DNA from 4 places in the Allobosea sp. 29B genome. Region 2 is predicted to be linked to each of the others. Evidence: predicted binding sites of a transcription regulator. Region 2 holds the regulator's gene; each other region holds the start of a gene.
What was found. The regulator PhoB, encoded in region 2, activates phosphate uptake and scavenging genes when phosphate is short. The targets are predictions, from matches to a motif close to TGTCATNNANCTGTCAT.
Positions count from the first base shown of each region.

Region 1: the regulator PhoB is predicted to act here: its motif matches at 1,200-1,216, upstream of GV161_RS28540 (alkaline phosphatase D family protein).
Region 3: the regulator PhoB is predicted to act here: its motif matches at 1,239-1,255, upstream of GV161_RS02435 (alkaline phosphatase).
Region 4: the regulator PhoB is predicted to act here: its motif matches at 1,124-1,140, upstream of GV161_RS28000 (inorganic phosphate transporter).

Region 1 covers NZ_LR733817.1:5,877,497-5,879,684, reverse strand. Annotated here, with positions in the region: gene GV161_RS28545 (valine--tRNA ligase) at 1-1,089, shown strand, start outside; gene GV161_RS28540 (alkaline phosphatase D family protein) at 1,261-2,188, shown strand, end outside.
Region 2 covers NZ_LR733817.1:2,273,736-2,275,923, reverse strand. Annotated here, with positions in the region: gene GV161_RS11140 (NUDIX hydrolase) at 1-143, shown strand, start outside; gene GV161_RS11135 (YnfA family protein) at 152-472, shown strand; gene phoB (phosphate regulon transcriptional regulator PhoB) at 482-1,180, opposite strand; gene phoU (phosphate signaling complex protein PhoU) at 1,208-1,930, opposite strand; gene pstB (phosphate ABC transporter ATP-binding protein PstB) at 1,968-2,188, opposite strand, start outside.
Region 3 covers NZ_LR733817.1:476,706-478,893, forward strand. Annotated here, with positions in the region: gene GV161_RS02435 (alkaline phosphatase) at 1-1,185, opposite strand, end outside; gene GV161_RS02440 (class I SAM-dependent methyltransferase) at 1,396-2,031, shown strand; gene GV161_RS02445 (glutathione S-transferase) at 2,177-2,188, shown strand, end outside.
Region 4 covers NZ_LR733817.1:5,775,374-5,777,561, reverse strand. Annotated here, with positions in the region: gene GV161_RS28000 (inorganic phosphate transporter) at 1-964, opposite strand, end outside; gene GV161_RS27995 (GH25 family lysozyme) at 1,262-2,188, opposite strand, start outside.

The sequences.
Region 1 (2,188 bases), 3.6 Mb from region 2:
TCGAAGGGCAACGTCATCGATCCGCTCGTGCTGATCGACACCTATGGCGCGGATGCGCTGCGCTTCACCTTCGCGGCGATGGCGGCGCAAGGGCGCGACATCAAGCTCGCGACCTCGCGCGTCGAGGGCTACCGCAACTTCGCGACCAAGATCTGGAACGCAGCCCGCTTCGCCGAGATCAATGGCTGCCTGCGGGCGGAAGGCTTCGACCCTGCCGGGGCCAAGCTGCCGCTGAACCGCTGGATCCTGTCCGAGGCGGCCCGCACCGCCAATGCGGTCGCGGCCGGCATCGCCGAGTTCAAGTTCAACGAGGCGGCGGATGCAGCCTATCGCTTCGTCTGGGGCCAGTTCTGCGACTGGTATCTCGAACTGTCGAAGCCGGTGCTGCAGGCCGAGGAACTGGACGCGGCCGGCACCGCGGCGCGGGCGGAGACGCAGGCAACGGTCGCCCATGTCATCGACCTGATCTGCCAGCTGCTGCACCCGTTCATGCCGTTCCTGACCGAGGAGCTCTGGGCGCAGAAGGCCAATGCCGGCGCACCGCGCACGGTGCCGGCCGGGGAGGCGGGCCTGGTCTGCCTGACGCGCTGGCCGGAGCTGTCGGCGCTGGTCGATGAGACGGCCGAGGCCGAGATCGGCTTCGTCGTCGATCTCATCTCCGACATCCGCTCGATCCGCTCGGAGACCAATGTGCCGGGCGGGACGCAGGTGCCGCTGGTGCTGGTCAAGGCGAGCGCCGCGACGAAGGCGGCGGTCGAGGCCTGGGCGCCGATGATCGAACGGCTGGCGCGGCTTTCCGCGATCGAGTTCGCCGATGAGGCGCCCGGCCAGTCGGCGCAGATCATCGTGCGCGGTGAGGTCGCGGCGCTGCCGCTGGCGGGGATCATCGATCTCGACGCCGAGCGCGGCCGCCTCAACAAGGAACTTGCCAAGCTCGACCAGGACATCGTCGCGGTCGAGCGCAAGCTCGGCAATCCCGACTTCATGGCACGCGCGCCCGAGGAGATCGTCGAGGAGAACCGCGAGCGCAAGGCTGCGGCAGAAGCCCGCAAGCTCAAGATCGCGGAGGCATTGGAGCGGCTGCAATAGATCGCCGCGCGTCCGACAGGACGCGATAACGGCGATCTATCGATTTGTTATAGCATCGGATTTGTCCGAAAAGTGGATTCCACTTTTCGGTCCGATGCTGTCGCCGCTTCTGTCACGTGTGCGTCAGGCGAAACTTGGTATGGTTCCAGGCAACGAGCCTGGAGCCCCGTCATGTTCCGCCGCAACGCCTTCGGTCAGTTCAGCGTCGATGACTTCCTGACCGAGGCCGGCACGCCGTCGCGGCGGCGGTTCCTGACCGGGCTCGCAGCCTCGGGCCTGCTGCTGACCGGTGGCGGCGTCATCGACCAGCGCGTCTGGGCCAATCCGGTCTTCGCCGCCTATCCGTTCGGGCTCGGCATCGCCTCGGGCGACCCGTCCGCCGACGGCTTCGTGATCTGGACCAAGCTGGCGCCGCTGCCGCTCGCCCGCAATGGCGGCATGCCGATGAAGGCGGTCGAGGTCGCCTATGAGATCGCGACCGAGGCCAATATGCGCGGGGCGGTGCAGCGTGGCACGGCGCTGGCCCGGCCGGAACTCGGCCACGCGGTCCATGTCGAGATCGCCGGGCTGGAGCCGAACCGCGATTATTTCTACCGCTTCAGCTGCGGCGGCGAGCGCACCATGATCGGCCGCGCCCGGACGCTGCCGGCGGCGGGGGCAAGCGTCGAGCGGGTGAACTTCGGCGTGCTCGGCTGCCAACGCTACGAGGATGGCTTCTTCAGTGCCTTCCGCCATGTCGCCGAGGAGCGCTTCGACTTCGTCTTCCACTATGGCGACTACATCTACGAGTACCGGATGGTCAGGCCGAACGAGCGGCCGCTGCCGGTGGCGCGAGTGATGCCGGGCGAGCCCGACGAGATCTACGCGCTCGCCGATTATCGCCAGCGCTATGCCATCTACAAGATGGATCCCGATCTCCAGCTCGCCCACGCCTCGGCGCCTTGGATCGTCTCCTTCGACGACCACGAGGTCGACAACAATTTCGCCGGCATGGTCTCGGAGGAGAACATTCCGCCGGAGATTTTCGCGCTGCGCCGCGCCGCCGGCTTCCAGGCCTGGTACGAGCACATGCCGCTGCGCCGGACCTCGCTGCCGAACG
Region 2 (2,188 bases):
GCGAGCCCAGGATCAGCAATGACGAGCATAACGAGATCCGCTGGTTCACCTTCGATCAGGTCCGATCGCTGACCCCGCTGGCATCGGAGGCCTATCGCCCGGTCTTCGCCCGGCTGGCCGCGGCTTTCGGGCCGGAAGCGTAGGCATCAGCATGGCGACATTCGCGACCTACGCAGGCGCGGCGCTGGCGGAGATCGCCGGCTGCTACGCCTTCTGGGCCTGGCTCAAGCTCGGCAAGCCGGTCTGGTGGCTGCTGCCGGGCCTGGGATCGCTCGCGGCTTTCGCCTGGCTGCTGACCCTGCTCGACAATCCAGCCGCCGGGCGCGCCTTCGCCGCCTATGGCGGCGTCTATATTGTGGCGTCGCTGGCCTGGATGGCGCTGGTCGAGAAGATCGCGCCCGACCACTACGACCTGGCCGGCGCCGCGCTCTGCCTCGCCGGCGCGGCGGTGATCGTCGCCGCGCCGCGCTGACAGAAGCGCTCAACTTCGCGCAAAAGTCTCGTCGAAGGCATAGCCGGCGCCGCGCACCGTGCGCAGCGGGTCCTTGGCATTGGCGGGCGTGATCGCCTTGCGCAGGCGCCCGACATGAACGTCGACGGTGCGCTCGTCGATATAGACGTCGCGGCCCCAGACGGCGTCGAGCAATTGCGCCCGGGAATAGACCCGGCCCGGCGCCTGCATCAGGAACTCGAGCAGGCGGAACTCGGTCGGTCCGAGATGCAGCTCGGCCCCGGCACGGCGGACACGGCGGGTGGTGCGGTCGAGTTCGAGATCGCCGGCAGCAAGTAAGCCGGCAACGTGGCCGGGCTTGGCACGGCGCAGCAGCGCCTGGATGCGGGCGATCAGCTCGGGCAGCGAGAAGGGCTTGACGACATAGTCGTCGGCGCCGGTGGCAAGGCCGCGCACGCGCTCGGTCTCCTCGCCGCGGGCCGTCAGCATGATGATCGGCACGCGCTCGGTGTCGCGGCGCGTGCGCAGGCGCCGGCAGAGCTCAATGCCGGAGAGGCCGGGCAGCATCCAGTCGAGCAGGACGAGATCGGGCGTATGGTCGCGCAGATGCAATTCGGCGTCGTCACCGCGCGCCACGCTGTCGACCTCGAAGCCCTCGGCCTCAAGATTGTAGCGCAGCAGCAGGGTGAGCGGCTCCTCGTCCTCGACGATCAGGATGCGTGCGGGCATGTCAGGGTCCGTTCAAGCCCCGCCAGTTCAGCCATTGGCTGCCGGCAGGTCGACGAGGATGTTGGTGGTGTCGAGCTTCGGCCGGGTTTCGTCCATGGACTGGCCGGTGACGAGGTAGTGGATGGTCTCGGCGATGTTGGTGGTGTGATCGCCGATGCGCTCGACATTCTTGGCGCAGAACAGGAGGTGCGTGCAGAAGGTGATGTTGCGCGGATCTTCCATCATATAGGTCAGGAGCTCGCGGAACAGCGAGGTGTAGAGCGCGTCGATCTCGTCGTCGCGGCGCCAGACATCCATCGCCTTCTGCTCGTTGCTAGCGGCATAAGCGTCGAGCACGTCCTTGAGCTGGGCCTGAACCAGGCGGCTCATATGCTCGAGGCCGACCACGGCGCGATGCGGCGGCGAGAACTGGCCGGAGATCGCGACGGCGCGCTTGGCGATGTTCTTGGCGAGGTCGCCGACACGCTCGATGTCGGCGGCGATGCGGATCGCCGAGATCAGCTCGCGCAGGTCGTTCGCCAGCGGCTGGCGGCGGGCGATGGTCAGCACCGCCTTTTCCTCGACCTCGCGCTGGAGATTGTCGAGGCGCTGGTCGGCGCTGATGATCTTCTGGGCGAGCGCGGTGTCGCGGCGCACCAGCGCCACGGTGGAGTCGCCGAGCATGCGCTCGGACATGCCGCCCATCTCGGCGAGGCTGCGGCGCAGCCCTTCGAGATCGGCGTCGTAGGAGCGGACGATATGGTCGGACATGGGGCGTATCCTTGGGGCTTGCCGACGCTTCGGAATGTCAACCGAAACGGCCGGTGACGTAGTCCTGCGTCTGCTTCTTATGCGGGTTCATGAAGATGTTGTTGGTGGCGTCGAACTCGATCACCTCGCCAAGGTACATGAAGGCGGTGTACTGCGAGATGCGCGCCGCCTGCTGCATGTTGTGGGTGACGATGACGATGGTGAAGTCGCTCTTCAGCTGCTCGAGCAGGTCCTCGATCTTGCCGGTCGAGATCGGGT
Region 3 (2,188 bases), 1.8 Mb from region 2:
CACCGCGCGCTCCCAGTCGAGCGAGTGGCTGTACTTGTCGATACGGGCCGATTCCACCATCAGGAAGAAGCCGTCCTGGGCGCCCTTCAGCATCTCGATCGCGGCCTTGGTCTGCTCGACCACGTCCGGCTGATCGGGGAATTTCAAGATCGAGCCCTTCTTGGCGAGGCGCAGGTCGAAGGCGCCGTCGATGTTCGAGGTGTTGTAGAGGCCGAGCAGCTTCTTGGAACCGCCGGCGACCGCGGCGTTCATCTCGGTCTTGGTGGTGGCGAGGGCGTAGCCCGCCTCCTTGAACTTGGCGATGAAGTCGAGATCGTCGGTGCGCTTGGTGCCCGGGGTCGACTTCGGCAGGAAGTTCGGCGAGCCGCCGCCCATGATCACGTCGGGCTGCACGTCGAAGAACATCTTGACGATGTCGTTGAAGTCCGAACGGCGGCGGGTATGGGCGACCATCGAGGCCGGAGTGGCATCCTCGATCTCGGAATTGGTGACGACGCCGATCGCCATGCCCGAGCGCTTGCGCTTGATCACCTCGGAGATGGTCTCGACCTTGGGATGGTCGAGCGTCAGCGCGTTCTTGGCGCAGTAGATGCCGAGCGCGTTGACGCAGGACTTGTGGCCGGTGGTGTAGGCGCTGGCGGAGTTGGCGCTGTCGGTGACGATCGAGTCGGTGCCCGAGGTCGAGATCAGCGCCATGTTCGGCATGTCGTCGATGGCGAGCTCGCCGCCATAGAGGCCTTGCTCCCAGCCCTTCGACAGGATGCGGGCAGCGGTGCGATGCGCGACCGACATGCCGTCACCGACGAAGAGGATGACGTTCTTGGCCTTGCGTTCGGGCGTCGCATAGATGGTCCAGTTGACGGTCGCCTTCTCGCTGCCCTGCGTCGCCTCGATGACGTACTGGCCGGCCGGCAGCTGCGCGCCGCGCAGCCACAGCGCCGAATGCTTCTGGCCTTCCTCGTTCTGGACGAACTGGGCCTCGCGGCCGAAGGCCTCGTTCACCGGCTTGCCGTTGATCGTGACCTTGACGTCGGCCGAGGCCGGGGCGTTCGGGAACTCGACCTTGAAATCGAAGCGCGAGCCCTCGAGGATCTCGGCGCGGTTGAGCGGATAGATGGTCTGCGCCGTCGCCGGCGCCACGCTGGCGAGCATCGCCGCCGCCATCAGCCAAGTTCGCTTCTGCATGATACCTCTCCGCCCCAGTGAAAGCCCGGTCGCCGGTCCGTTAGGCGGGCGAGATGACACTATGATTACTATGCGCCGGCCAGTATTTGTAACAATATAACAATTGAATCGGCCGCGGGCCTGCAGCTTGAACGCACGTCATCGATGAGGTCATCTCCCGACGCAGGCGCCGGGGCCCGCGCCAAGCCACCAGCAAATTGAGGATGCGACATGAGCGCGGCGAGCGATGCCAGCTTCTGGGACAGGTCATCGCGGCGCTATGCCAGGAGCCCGATCTCCGACCAGGCCGGATACGAGCGCACCCTGGAGCGGACCCGCCTCCTGCTGAAGCCCACGGACAAGGTGCTGGAACTGGGCTGCGGCACCGGAACCACGGCGCTGCGGCTTGCGGGCAACGCGGGCAGCTATCTCGCGACGGACATCTCCGCGGGGATGATCGCGATCGCCGAGGAAAAGCACGCCGCGAGCCCGGTCCCTGCGCTCGCCTTCCACACAGCGACGGCGGAGACGCTCGCCGCCGAGGCGATCCGGTTCGAGGCCGCCCTCGCCTTCAACTATCTCCACCTGGTCCGCGACCTCGCCGGCACGCTGCGCGACATCCACACCTTGCTCGAGCCAGGCGGCCTGTTCATCTCCAAGACGCCCTGCCTTGGTGACATGAACCCGCTGATCCGGCTCGCCCTGCCGCTGATGCGCGCGATCGGGAAAGCGCCCCATGTCGGCGTCTTCCGAGCGCGTGAATTGAGTGAGCTCATCGCCGCCACCGGCTTCGATGTCCTGGGTACGGAACATCATGCGAGCCGGGGCAAGGATTCTCGCCCCTTCATCGTCGCGCGGAAGCGGTAGCCACGGCGCAGGACGGTCGCAGGGAGCAACTCGCGCCGGCCCGCGTTTCGTTCCGACGAGGTCACGCGCATCCTGACAACTCCTGACATCCATCGCCGCTATCAGCCTCGCCGACCGCTCAGGAAAACGTCAAAGGGACATCGCCATGCTGACCTTC
Region 4 (2,188 bases), 3.5 Mb from region 2:
CGATCTCCTTGTTCAGGGCCGAGAGCGCCGGGAAGGTCGAGTCGTCGATCTTCCGCTCGGAGACATAGCGGGTCACGTTCTGGCGCGGGTCGCCGATGATGGCGTAGCCCAGCGCCTTCTGGTCGATGACGGCGCTGGCGGCGATCGCGGTCTTGCGGAAATTATCGAGATCGCCGGCCGGAATGGCGCGGTTCAGCGCATAGGCGGTGGGCGCGCAGCCGATCAGGATCAGCATGATCAGGCCCATGCCCTTCTGGCCGTCATTCGAGCCATGGGCGAAGGAGACGCCGGTGCAGGTCGCGATCAGGATGCCGCGGATCCAGAGCGGCGGCGGCTTGTTGCCCTTGGGCTCGGCATAGAGCTCGGGATTGCGCACCATCAGCTTGAGCGTCAGGAAGACCAGCGCGGCGGCAATGAAGCCGAAGAGCGGCGAGATCAGCAGCGACCAGCCGATCTCGGTCGCCTTGGTCCAGTCGACGCCGGAGGTCCCGCTCGCACTGTTGTAGAGCTGGTTGGCGAGGCCGACACCGATGATCGAGCCGATCAGCGTATGCGAGGACGAGGCCGGCAGGCCGAGCGCCCAGGTGCCGAGATTCCAGATGATCGCGGCGATCAGCAGCGCGAAGACCATGGCGAAACCGGCACCGGAGCCGACATTCAGGATGAGTTCGACCGGCAGCAGCGAAATGATGCCGAAGGCGACGGCGCCGGACGCCATCATCACGCCGAGGAAGTTGAAGACGCCCGACCAGACGACTGCGATACTGGCCGGCATCGCGTTGGTGTAGATCACCGTCGCGACCGCGTTGGCGGTGTCATGGAAGCCGTTGACGAACTCGAAGCCGAGCGCGATCAGCATGGCCACGCCGAGCAGGACGAAGGGCAGCCAGGTCGTCGCCGGCATGCCGGTGCCGCTGATGTCCTGGTAGAGAGAATAGCACATATAACCGAGGCCGACCGTCATCACGGCGGCGAAGATCAGGCCGGCGATCGCGCCCTGCGGTGCGTCGAGTTTCGGTTTTTCGGTCCCGGGCTCTGTGCCCTGGCCGTGATCCATCGTGATGCTGCTCATGGCGACGTTCCCGCAACTCCCGTTGAGATGCGCGGAAACTGAGCGGTGTTGCCGACAGTCTGATGACGATCGAGCGTATTGTCGCGATTGCGCAAGGTCACCGCGCAAGCTGCGGAAGCTTAGTATTACGACTTTAGTCTAATAAATGGCGTACTGGAGAGCGTTTCCTTGCGGCTCAGCTCCGTTTCGTCAGTCCTCGTCGCGGTTTGCCAGCGACCCTGTCGTAGCGACGTCGCGGGAGGCGTTGCGCGGAATCTTGCCGGGCGGCAGGAATTTCAGCGGTGTGCCGCCGGCCGCCTTCGGCGTCCTCAGGCCGGCCGGCGTGGCGGGGGGCTTGGGCGTGGTCGCGACCTTGGGCTCGCCACCGCGCCATTTGCGCGCGCCGATGTCGTAGCGCCCGTCGCGCCAGGCAGCGAATTCATGCTCGCTGCCGAAAAAGGCGTTGCGGTCGACGTCGCCGCCGATGCCGGGGACGCGGCCGGTGGTGGTGAACTGCCAGAACTCCCACTGCTTGCGCTCATAGCGATGATGCAGCGGGGCGGCTGTCGAGCGCAGCCAATAGGGATGGTCGTTGAACTCACCTTCCAGCACGTCTTCGTGGAAGGTGATGTCGGTATAGATGATCGGCTTCTTGCCGGTGTGCTCCTGCAGCCCTTTCAGCATCTCGCGGATCTTGGCGAGTGCCTTCTCGCGCGGAATCTTCTTGCCGCATCTGGCGGATTCGCCGTTCCACTCGACGTCGAGGACCGGGGGCAGGGCGTCGGGATCGCGCGGGATGTGGCGCTTGAACCAGCGGATCTGGTCCTTGGCGGGCCGGCACCAATAGACGAAGTGATAGGCGCCACGTGGCACGCCGGCTTTCTTGGCCTCGGCCCAGTTCTTCCTGAACATCGGGTCGAGATGATCGCCGCCCTCGGTCGCCTTGATGAAGGCGAAGCGCGTGCCGGCATCCTTGACCTTCTGCCAGTCGATATCGTCCTGCCAGCGCGAGACGTCGATGCCCTGGATGACGCGGCGTCGCGCATCGCGCACGCCGGCATGGGGGTCGGAATCGCTTTTCTTGGGATAGAGCGCGAGCGCCGGCTCGGCGCCGAACAGGCCGAGCAAGGCGCAGAT